Regions from separate parts of the Hydrogenophaga luteola genome, predicted to be linked through region 1. Evidence: riboswitches for the same ligand, from Rfam matches in the RefSeq annotation. Region 1 holds a riboswitch; the other holds the start of a gene.
What was found. A riboswitch is a leader RNA that binds a small molecule or an ion and turns the genes downstream of it on or off. The one in region 1 is predicted to bind cobalamin.
Positions count from the first base shown of each region.

Region 2: it holds a riboswitch for cobalamin, as region 1 does, so the genes downstream of both, ACFOPI_RS18935 (energy-coupling factor ABC transporter permease) here and ACFOPI_RS08185 (TonB-dependent receptor domain-containing protein) in region 1, are expected to answer to the same signal.

Region 1 covers NZ_JBHRXX010000002.1:918,703-924,015, forward strand. Annotated here, with positions in the region: gene ACFOPI_RS08160 (SWIB/MDM2 domain-containing protein) at 1-175, opposite strand, end outside; gene rraA (ribonuclease E activity regulator RraA) at 431-943, shown strand; gene ACFOPI_RS08170 (sulfite exporter TauE/SafE family protein) at 950-1,765, opposite strand; RNA gene ssrS (6S RNA) at 1,836-2,016, opposite strand; gene ACFOPI_RS08175 (cell division protein ZapA) at 2,086-2,463, opposite strand; gene ACFOPI_RS08180 (DUF904 domain-containing protein) at 2,460-2,690, opposite strand; cobalamin riboswitch at 2,741-2,993, shown strand; gene ACFOPI_RS08185 (TonB-dependent receptor domain-containing protein) at 3,073-4,899, shown strand; gene ACFOPI_RS08190 (cobyrinate a,c-diamide synthase) at 4,908-5,313, shown strand, end outside.
Region 2 covers NZ_JBHRXX010000009.1:26,740-32,052, forward strand. Annotated here, with positions in the region: gene ACFOPI_RS18920 (precorrin-8X methylmutase) at 1-619, opposite strand, end outside; gene ACFOPI_RS18925 (sirohydrochlorin chelatase) at 616-1,506, opposite strand; gene cobM (precorrin-4 C(11)-methyltransferase) at 1,503-2,285, opposite strand; gene ACFOPI_RS18935 (energy-coupling factor ABC transporter permease) at 2,299-2,976, opposite strand; cobalamin riboswitch at 3,207-3,447, opposite strand; gene ACFOPI_RS18940 (phospholipase D-like domain-containing protein) at 3,499-5,250, opposite strand.

The DNA.
Region 1 (5,313 bases):
CGGCGGCCTTTTTGGCCGGAGCAGCCTTCTTCGCCGGAGCAACGGCCTTCTTGGCCGGAGCAGCCTTCTTCGCCGGAGCGGCAGCCTTCTTGGCGGGCGCAGCCTTCTTTGCCGGAGCAGCGGCCTTCTTGGCCGGAGCGGCCTTCTTCGCAGGAGCTTTCTTTGCAGTTGCCATGTTGAGGATTCCTTCTAGAAGTGGTTTGACGCCAGAGGAGAACGCGCTCTCTCACTGGTGCCTCGCATGCTAATGGAGATGCATGGTCCTTCCAAGGTGGAAGCACCGTTTTTTTGCGCGATGTCAGAGGGAAATCGGGGTTTTTTGGCCCCGAAAACAACACTGCGCCCGGTATTGCGCACCTCCCACCAATCCGCAGTGCAGAGCGTGCTTCAATTTCTGCTCCGAAAAACCAGTTTTCCAGAGTGGTTCACCATGACTTCTTCCATCGATTTTTCGACCTGCGACTTTGGCGACGAACACAAGGGTGATGCCAGTGGCGCATTCCGTGTGTTGCCACCTGTGTTCCGCGACTTCGGTGCACACCGCCGTTTCGCCGGGCCGGTCGTGACCGTGCAATGCCTGGACGACAACAGCCAGGTGAAGGCCCTCGTCGAAGGGCCCGGGGAGGGGCGTGTGCTGGTGGTCGACGGTGGGGCCTCGCTGCGGCGCGCATTGCTCGGCGGCAATCTGGGCGCCGCCGCCGCGCACAACGGTTGGGCGGGGGTGGTGGTGGATGGGTGCGTGCGCGATGTTGCTGAACTGGCGGTGTGCGAGACCGGCATTCGCGCGCTGGCCTCGGTGCCGCTGCCGACCGAGCGGCGCAACCAGGGAGTGCGCGATGTGCCCGTGAAGATCCAGGGCGTCACCGTCCGTCCGGGCGAATGGCTGTATGCGGACGAGGATGGCACCGTGATCGCCGACCGGCCGTTGCACCGGGGCGCCTGAGCAAGCTCAGGCGGTCAGGCCCTTGTAGAGCATGTACGCCGAAAGCAGGTAGAGGATCAGTGCGAAGGCCCGCTTGAGCGATTTCACCGGTAGCGCGTGTGCGGCCTTCACGCCCAGCGGCGCCATCAGCACGCTGACCATGGCGATCACCGTCAGCGCGGGTAGGTACACGTAGCCCAGCGAACCCGCCGGAAGGTCGGCCACATCCTGGCCAGAAATGACGTATCCGGCGGCGTTCGCCAGCGCGATGGGGAAACCGAGCGCAGCGCTGGTGGCCACCGCGTTGTGGATGGCGACGTTGCACCAAGTCATGAACGGGACACTGACAAAGCCGCCGCCGGCACCGACCAGTCCCGACAGGAATCCGATCACACCCCCGGCACCGAGCTGACCGAGCGTTCCCGGCAAGGTGCGCGAGGCCTGTGGCTTCTTGTCCAGCAGCATCTGGGTGGCCGAGAAGCCCACGAACAGTGCGAACAGCAAGGCCAGCGCCCCACCCTTGAGAACCGCGAAGACACCCAGACTCGCAACCGCCGCACCGAGGACGATGCCGGGGGCGAGACGCCGCACGATGTCCCACCGCACGGCGCCGCGCTTGTGGTGCGCGCGAACGCTGGAGATCGAGGTGAAGATGATGGTGGCCATGGAGGTGGCGATGGCCATCTTTACCGCAAGGCCGGGCGCGACGCCACGGTGGGTGAGGATGGCGCTGATGAACGGCACCATGATCATGCCGCCGCCGATGCCCAGCAGGCCGGCCAGAAACCCTGTGAACACGCCCAGAAGGGCCAGCTCGGCGATCAGCAGGGGTTCAAGGCTCATGGGCGGAAATCCGGAGGGCAGAAAAGAGTGCGGCCCCAGGAAACATCCGTGGGGCCGCAGCGAAGGGTATTAGGTGTCTGCAAGTGCCACCAGACCGTCATCCTGAACCGGGGGTTCAGGTGGGCGAGGGCAACGGGGCTTCGGGTTCATCTGACGCGAGACGCTCACACCAGCCACGTTATGTACCAAGCCCGGGCTCATGGAGCATTGGTTCAAGGAAATATAAAGCCCGGCATGCACTGCAGACAGGGCAAATTGTAGAGGCTGGAGGCCCGAGGGAAGGCTTCGCCCGTCGGAAAAGTTGAAGGTCGGGGCCGGATTCAGATCAACTGGCCGTCACTGCCCAGCGCCTGGTCCAGGCGCCGCACCAGCTCCTCGGCGCGCGCCAGCGCAGCCGCGTCGTACGCTTCGCTCGCGGGGGCGGATTCCGGCAGGGGCGGCGGCTCGGGAGGAAGGAACGACGAGGAAGCAAACCCCTGGGCTTCCTTCTGGGACAGCTCGAACGCCAGGTTGAGCGACGCGAGCACGGCGATGCGGTCACGGGCCTTGACCTTACCGGCGTCCCGGATGCGGCACATGGCGGTGTCCACACGCTCCACAGCGTCCAGCAGCGACTGCTCACCACCAGCAGGACAGGCCAGCAGATAGCTCTGGCCCATTATCTGAACCTCGATCTGCTTGGAGGCAGGTTTGTTCATTCGGAGTCCTTGTGGGAGGGTGTCTCGGTCCCGACCGGCAACCGGTCCAGCAGCGCGTCAATGCGGGAGCGTGCCGCGTTCAGACGGGACTTGATGGAGTCACGTTCTGCCTTGAGCGAGGCCACCTGCTCCATCAGCAGGGCGTTGGTGCGCTGCAGTTCTTCGTGGCGAAGGAGCAGGCGTTCCACGCGCTCGGCGATCAGGTCAATGTGCTTGGGATCGGCCATGGTGACGACTGGTGAGTGATCCATTGTAGGGTTGCCGCAAGGAGCACGGGCTTACAATGGATTGCGTTGGTGCTCGCGGTGTGGTTCACATGCCGCAGTTCAACGGGAAGCAGGAGGGAAAGTCCACAGCGACCGACCTAACCTGCGCTGCCCCCGCAACGGTAAGCAGACGGGATACGGGTTTTCCGCCCAGTCCCCGCCTCCATCCCACAGCCACTGGACAGCCGGTTTCGACCGGCGCTCCGGGAAGGCGGTGGAGGTTGTTCTGCCAGCCCGGATACCGGCCAACACGGTGGTGACGCGTCCTGTCCGGGGCCGTCGCCGTGACGCCCAGGCGCTGTCGGGGAAGACGGCGAGGGCAACCATCGTTTGTCTTTCATCCATGTCTTTCCGTTCTGCTCCGGTGCGCCTGGCCGCGCTGCCCCTGGCTTGCGCCATCGCGTTCCCTGTTCTCGCCCAGTCCACCCTGTCGACCGTGGTCGTGTCGGCGACCCGGTCCGAGCTGCCCATCACCGATGTGGTGGCCGATGTGACCCTGGTCGACCGCAGCGCCATCGACCGTCTGGGCGTTGCCTCGGTCTCCGACGTGCTCGAGCGCCTGCCGGGCGTGACCGTCAACCGCAATGGAGGGCCCGCATCCACCACCAACGTCTACCTTCGCGGCGCTGAAGGCCGCTTCACGGCGGTGTTCATTGATGGTGTGCGCATCGACTCCCAGTCCACCGGCGGTGCCACCTGGAATGCAATCCCTTTGTCCCTGGTAGACCGCATCGAGGTGCTGCGCGGGCCGGCGGCGGCGGTGTACGGTTCGGATGCGATGGCTGGTGTGGTGCAGATCTTCACGCGCCAGGGCGACAAAGGCTTCTTTCCGTCGCTGCGCATGGGCGTGGCATCGAACAGCACCTACGAGCTGAGTGCCGCGCTGCGCGGCGGCGACGGGGTGGTCGACTACGCCTTCGGTCTGGGCTCGGAACGGAGCGACGGCTTCAACGCCAAACCTTCTGGCAACCCTGATCGCGACGGCTACCGCAACGAGTCGTTCTCGGGCCGCCTCGGATGGAAGCTCTCCGAGGGGCAGAAGCTGGAAGCCACGCTGCTGGACAGTCGCCAGAGGGCGGGCTACGACGGCTTCATGCCGGGGCAGGACGACCAGGCCAGGCAGCGTCTGCAGGCGGTGGGTCTGAACTGGGACAGCCGCTGGAGTGAGGCCTGGAGTACCCGTGTGGGGCTCAGCCGAGGAACCGACCGCTATGAGACCTCACCCTCGAGCTACTTGACGGACACCACGGTGGACAGCTGGCTGCTTCGCAACGAGCTGCGCGTGGGGCCAGGCCGGCTGACGCTGGATCTGGAGCGCCGCGAAGACCAACTGGAAAACGCCAGCACCACTCCCGAGCAGACAGACCGCCACCAGAACGCCATTGCGCTGGGCTATGGCGTACAGGCCGGCGACCACACGCTGCAGCTCAACGCCCGCCGCGACGACGACAGCGAGTTCGGCGCGCACACCACCGGCTCGCTCGCCTACGGCTATGCGCTGTCCAAGACCCTGCAGCTCACAGGATCCGTGGGCACGGCCTTCCGTGCCCCCACGCTGTTCCAGCGCTTCAGCATCTACGGCACGCGCGACCTCAAGGCCGAAACCGCGCGAAACATGGAAGCGGGACTGCGCTGGCAGGAGGCTGCGAGCCGCGCCTCGGTGGTGGTCTACCGCAACCGCGTGAAGGACCTGATCGACTACCTGGCCGGCCCCGGCAGCTGTGTCAACGGCGTGGGCGATTTCGCCGGCTGCTACGGCAACACCGGACGCGCCACCTACACCGGCGTCACGCTGGCCGGCGGCACGAAGCTGGGCGAGGTTGCCCTGGGCGCTTCGCTGGACCTGATGCGTCCGAAGAACGCTGAAACCGGCAAGCTGCTGGCACGCCGTGCCGAAACCCAGGCCACGTTGACGGCCGACACGCCGGTGGGCGCCTGGCGCCTGGGCGCCGAGGTGCAGCACCTGGGCAAGCGCTACGACGACGAAGCCAATGCAAAGCCTTTGCCGGCCCACACGCTGCTGAACCTGACGGCCAGCACCGACATCGCCCGCGACTGGCGGTTGCTGGCGCGTGTGAACAACGCCACCGACAAGGACTACGAGTCGGTGTTGGGCTACGCCACGGCTGGCCGGACCTTCTACCTGGGCCTGAGCTGGTCGCCCCGCTGAGGTCCACGATGGATCGCACCGCCACCTGTCCTGCCCTGCTGATCGCAGCTCCGGCCTCCGGCCAGGGCAAGACCACGGTCACCGCGGCGCTGGCGCGGCTGCACGCACGGTCCGGGCGGAGCGTGCGGGTGTTCAAGTGTGGGCCGGACTTTCTGGACCCGCACTGGCACCAGTTGGCCAGCGGCCACCCGGTGCACAACCTGGACCTCTGGCTCAACGGCGAGCACGACCTGCGCGCGCGGCTGCACGAGGCTGCGGCGAGCAGCGACCTGATCCTGATCGAAGGGGTGATGGGGCTGTTCGATGGCGAGCCGAGCGCGGCCGATCTGGCGGTAAAGCTGGGCATTCCGGTGCTGGCGGTGATCGACGCCGGTTCCATGGCCGGCACCTTCGGCGCGCTGGTGCACGGGTTGC
Region 2 (5,313 bases), on a different contig from region 1:
CCACCAGGGTGGAGCCGCCCTTGCGGCCGCGGATGACGATCCAGGGCACGTCGGCGATCTGCGCCATCAGGTCTTTCGACTCTGCGGCCGACACGAAACCCACCGGCATGCCCACCACCAGGGCCGGGCGCACGCCGTCCTCCATGATCAGCTGCACGAGTTCGATCAGCGCGGTGGGTGCGTTGCCAATGCCGACGATGGCGCCCTGCAGCAGGCCCAGGCGGTGCGCCTTGCGCATGGCCTGCACGGCGCGGGTGGTGTTCTGTGCCTGCGCCTGCGCAATCACGTCGGCGTCGCTGATGAACTGGTGCGTGGCCATGCCGAAATGCGCCAGGCGCGGCCGCGACAGGCCCGAGCAGATCATCTCCACATCGGCTACCACGGGGGAGCCTCCGCGCAGCATCGCGGCCACGCCCGCGCGCACCGCTTCGGGGTGGAAGTCGGTCAGGCCGTTGAACTCGAAGTCGGCGTTGGCGTGGATCATGCGCCGCACGATGGGCCACTGCTCGGCCGAATAGCCGTGCGGGCCGGCCTCGGCGTCGATGATGGCGAAGCTGTCGTGCTCGATGGCCTGGCCGGCGGCGGTGAGCTGCTCGGTGACGGTGTTGACCGTGCTCATGCGATAGCACCCTCGTGCGTATGGCTGTGCACATGCACCGGGGCGTGCGTGTGCTCGTGCGAATGTCCATGGCCCAGGTCGTGTGCAATCTCGCGGTAGCTGCAGCCGTCGCAGGGCAACTTGCTGTCGGGCACACCGGCCAGCAGGTCGAGCACGCGCTGTTCCACCAGTTCGAAGATTTCTTTCTCGAACCCGAAGTGCGTGCCGCAGGCAAAGCGGATCTGCGGGTACTGCGCCCGCAGGTGGTCCACCTGGCGGTGGATGCGCTGCATCAGCGTGCCGGTGTAGAGGTAGTAGGGCAGAACCACGATCTGGCGCAGACCGATCAGCACCTGCCGCTGCACCACGCGCTCCAGCCGCGGAAAGGTGATGCCGGTGAAGGCCAGGTCCACCAGCTCGTGGTCGCTTTCTTCCTGCAGCCAGCGCGCCATCTTGGCCATGTCGCCGTTGGCGCCACGGTCGGACGAGCCCCGGCCCAGCAGCACCACGCCGGTGGTGGTGGGGTCGGGCATGTCCAGCGTGGCCATGGCCTGGCGCAGGCGGCGCTTGAGGATGGCGAGGATGGGGTCGCAGGCGCTCAGGTGCGGGCCGTAGAGGAACTCGACGCCGGGTGCGTGCTCGCGGGCGTGTTCGATGGCCTCGGGAATCTCCATCTTGGCGTGACCGGCCGCGTTCAGGATCAGCGGCAGCACCAGCACGCGGCTCGACGACTGCGCCGCGGCCAGCAGGCCATCGTGCAGCGAGGGCGCGGCGAATTCGATGAAGCAGACCTCGATGCGCCAGGCCGGCTGGCGCGCGCGCCACTGGTCGACGAAGTCGCGGATTTCCTGGTTGCCGGTGTCCTCGCGCGAGCCGTGGCCCACCAGCAGGATCGTGGTGTGGTTCATGTCGTGGCTTTCCTGAAGCGGTGTGTGAAGCCCGGGTCGTAGAGCCGGGACCTGGTCAGCTCGGGCCAGTGGCGCGCGCCCAGCGTGGGGCTGGCGATCACCATGGCCTGGCTGACGATGCCGGCGTCGCGGCACTGTTGTTTGATGGTGGCCAGCGTGCCGCGCACGATGCGCTCTTCGCCGGGCCAGCTGGCCTTGTGCACCACCAGCACCGGCGCGTCGTCGGGCCAGCCGGCCTCGCGCAGGCCGGCTTCCACCTTGTGCAGCAGCGTGATGGACAGAAAGATGCACAAGGTCGTGCGGTGTGCCGCCAGCGCGGCGAGGTCCTCCCCGTCGGGCATGGGCGTGCGGCCCTCCACCCGCGTGAAGATGGTGGTCTGCGTGACCTCGGGCAAGGTGAAGCTCTCGACCGCAGCCGCCGCCGAGGCCATGGCCGAAGACACGCCCGGCACCACCGCCACCGGCACGCCCGCGGCGTCCAGCGGCTGCACCAGTTCGATGAGCGTGCCGTAGAGGGCCGGGTCGCCGGTTTGCAGGCGCACCACGGTGTCGCAGCGCGCCGCGTTTGCGATCAGCCAGGCCGACATCTGCTCCAGCGTCATGTCCTTGCTGTCAGCGATGAGGCAACCCGGCGGTGCCCAGCGGGTGGCCGCCTCGTTCACCAGCGAACCGGCGAACAGGATGGCCCCCGCGCGCGCGATCAGGTCACGCCCCTTGACCGTGACCAGGTCCGGGTCGCCAGGACCCGCCCCCACAAACCAGACCGTTCCGAGGCCCATGGTGTGCCCCCGGTCAGGCGGCCTGGTGCAGACGGCGCTCCACCACCGCGCTGCCCTGCAGGCCACGCAGCGTCTTGGCCAGTGCGAGCACGGCCAGATCGATCAGCGGCTCGGCCAGCACCACGCTCATGTAGGCGGCGCCGAAGCTGCCGATGCTCACCAGGTTCTCGGCGCCCAGGCCACGTCCATAGAGCGCCCAGAAACCCACCCACAGCACGATGCCGCCCTGGTAGGCCAGGGACAGCTTCAGGGCCTGGCCGTAGCGCAGATCCACGTAGGCCATTTGGTCGGGAATGACGCGCCGCGCCAGCGCCGCAGTGGCGAACAGCGGCACCAGCAGCGTGGTCACGTTCATGCCGTACTGCGGCAGGTCAAAAGGTGCAAAGAACAGGCCCTGGATCAGCAGGCCGCCCGCCAGCCCGACGGCCGCGGGCGCCGCGCCGAACAGCAGCATCAGCGTGGTGCCCAGGATCAGGTGCACCTCGGACACGCCCACCGGGTGGTGCGGCAGCACCTCGAAAAAGCAGAACACCAGCGCCGTGGCCAGCAGGGCCCGCAGCAGCAGGGCTGCCGCGCCGTCCTTTTTGAGCATGTCGGCCGACAGCTTGAGCGTGTAGCCGCCACAGGCGGCCGCTGTGGCGTAGCTCAGTGCGAGCTTGGCCCCGTCCACCAGACCTGGTTCGATGTGCATGAAGTGACTCCTTGGGTTGGGTGCGTTGGACACAACGCGGTTGAAAAGTCGGCAAAGACCCAAGGGGAAAGCGAGCACAGGTTCCAGCGGCGAACGGACAGCCCCCTGCGAGCGCACGCGCAGGCGCTGGCACAGACTCGCAAAGCAATGCGAAGGGACGACATGAGGACACCGACAAAGACCCCTCACCGCCTTCCCCGACGGTGTTTGGGTAATGCGGCTGCGCCTGGGGCGCAGCCTCCTTGTTGGCCGGTATCCGGGCTGACAGAACGTTTCTCAAAGCCTTCCCGGTGTGACCCAGTGGCGAAATTTTGAGAAATGGGGGCCTTGGCAATGCCTTGGACCACCCGTCTGCTTACCGTTGCGGGGGCAGCGCAGGTTAGGTTCGTCCGTGTGGGACTCTCCCTCCTGCTTCCCGTTGAACTGCAATGCCTGAACAGCACTGCGAGCACCAACAGCGGACCATTCTATACGCGCAAAAAAAGCCGCCCGAAGCCCGGGCGGCCATGTCGAGCCACCGCCTCAGCGCGCCCAGAACGCCAGCTCGGGCGCGGCCGAGGCCAGCCGGCGGCCCAGCCAGGCGCCGGTGGTGGCGAGGTAGCCGGTCTGTGAGCTGGTGCTCTGTTTGGCCTGCTGATCGCCCAGCAGCGACAGCCAGCGGTAGTGGTCGTACACGCCCATGATGTGCGCCGCGTAACTCGCCGCCAGCTGCGGGTTGTCGCGCACGATGACGAAGTTCTCGTCGTTCGCCGTGCTGGCGTTGCCCGAGAAGTTGTGGCTGCCGGTGATGACCACCGGGTTCGTGAATGGGTCGACCACGATGACCTTGGAATGCACGATGGCGAACCCGATCACGCCGCCTTGCATGGTCAGGAACTCGTTGCGCGCCACCGTGGCCGCCCAGTTCGCCATGGCGTGCACACCGCGCGGCTGCACCACGTCCAGCGCCATCCGTTTCTTCTTCGCGTCCATCTGCAGATCCACCTCCACCGCGCGCTCGTCGGCGGCCTCGGATGGAAGCGTGCTGACCACGCCGCGCACGTACAGCGCCGGGTTCGCCTTGGACAGGTCGCGGATGGTTTTCAGCGCGCCGCTGCCGCCCGGCTGGAACATCAGGAACAGCACGCCGTCCTGCGCCGCATTGATCGCCTCGTCGATGGCCTGCAGGTCGACCTTGCCCCGGGTGCGGGTGAACCAGATGTCCGCCGACGACTGGCGGGTCTTCACCACCAGGGCGCTGCTGTTGCTGTCCACCAGCGCTGGTGGGAACGCGCTGCCGGCATCGCGCAGCCGTTCCCACTGGTCCATGAACGCGCGGGCGAACCCGCGGTGGGTCACGCGCAGGCCGTTGTTGGTCTGGGTGCATAGGCCCGTGCTGGTCCAGTTGGTGCTGCCGGTCCACACGGTCTCCGGCTGGCCGGCCGGGTTGCTCACCACCAGGAACTTGTTGTGGCCGAGCGCGCCGGGCGACGTGAAGCGGTCGTGCACCACCACACCGGCGGCCTTCAGCGCCGCGCGGGCGCTCTCGTTCTCGTCGCGCTGGCGGGCCTGTGCCGTGGTCTCGGTGGGCTTCTTGGTGATCGAGCCATTGGCCAGCACCACATGCGCCTGTCCGCCCAGCGCGCACAGCGCGTCCACCAGCTCCTGGTCGGCCAGCTCGTACAGCGCGGCGTGGACCGGCTTGCCGTGGTCCTTCGCGTCCTGCAGCAGCGCCAGCATCTCGTCGCGCAGCGCACCCGAGAGGAACTTGCGGATCGGCAGCTCGTGGTCGCCCAGGCTGTCCTTGAACGCCTTCAGCGCCTGCTTGAGTGTGGACAGGCCCTGGTCCTTGCGCAACTGCTCCAGGTAACGGGCCATGAACTGGGAGATCACCAGGCCACGGTTGAAGAACGCCGCGTAGCCATCGCGTGTGCCGCCGCTGAGCGTGGCCCAGGGTGTCCAGCGGCTGCGTTCGGAATTCAGCGGCCGAAGGGCCGCACCGTCTTTGACCATCGGCGTCACGCGGTAGCGCACCGTGTCGCCGAGGTTCACGCCATGGTCGGTCCACCACAGTCGCTGCAGGGGCCACTCCGTCGACGGCCGGTGCTCACCGGGCTTGGGCTGGTCGGCCTTGAACCCCATGCGGTTCTCGAGCACGTCCGAATGAATCGATCCGTCGCTGCGCCTGCGCTGCCGTTCGACTGCGAAGCCCAGGCAGTCCGTGATCGGCCCGTCCACGGTCCAGAACAGCAGGGCATCGTCGCAATTGACGATGAGGTTCGTCTTGACGGTCATGCTCGTCCTCCCTGCGGGCCGGTGTTGGCGCGCGTGGCGGATTCTTGCCCAGTTGCCGGGGAG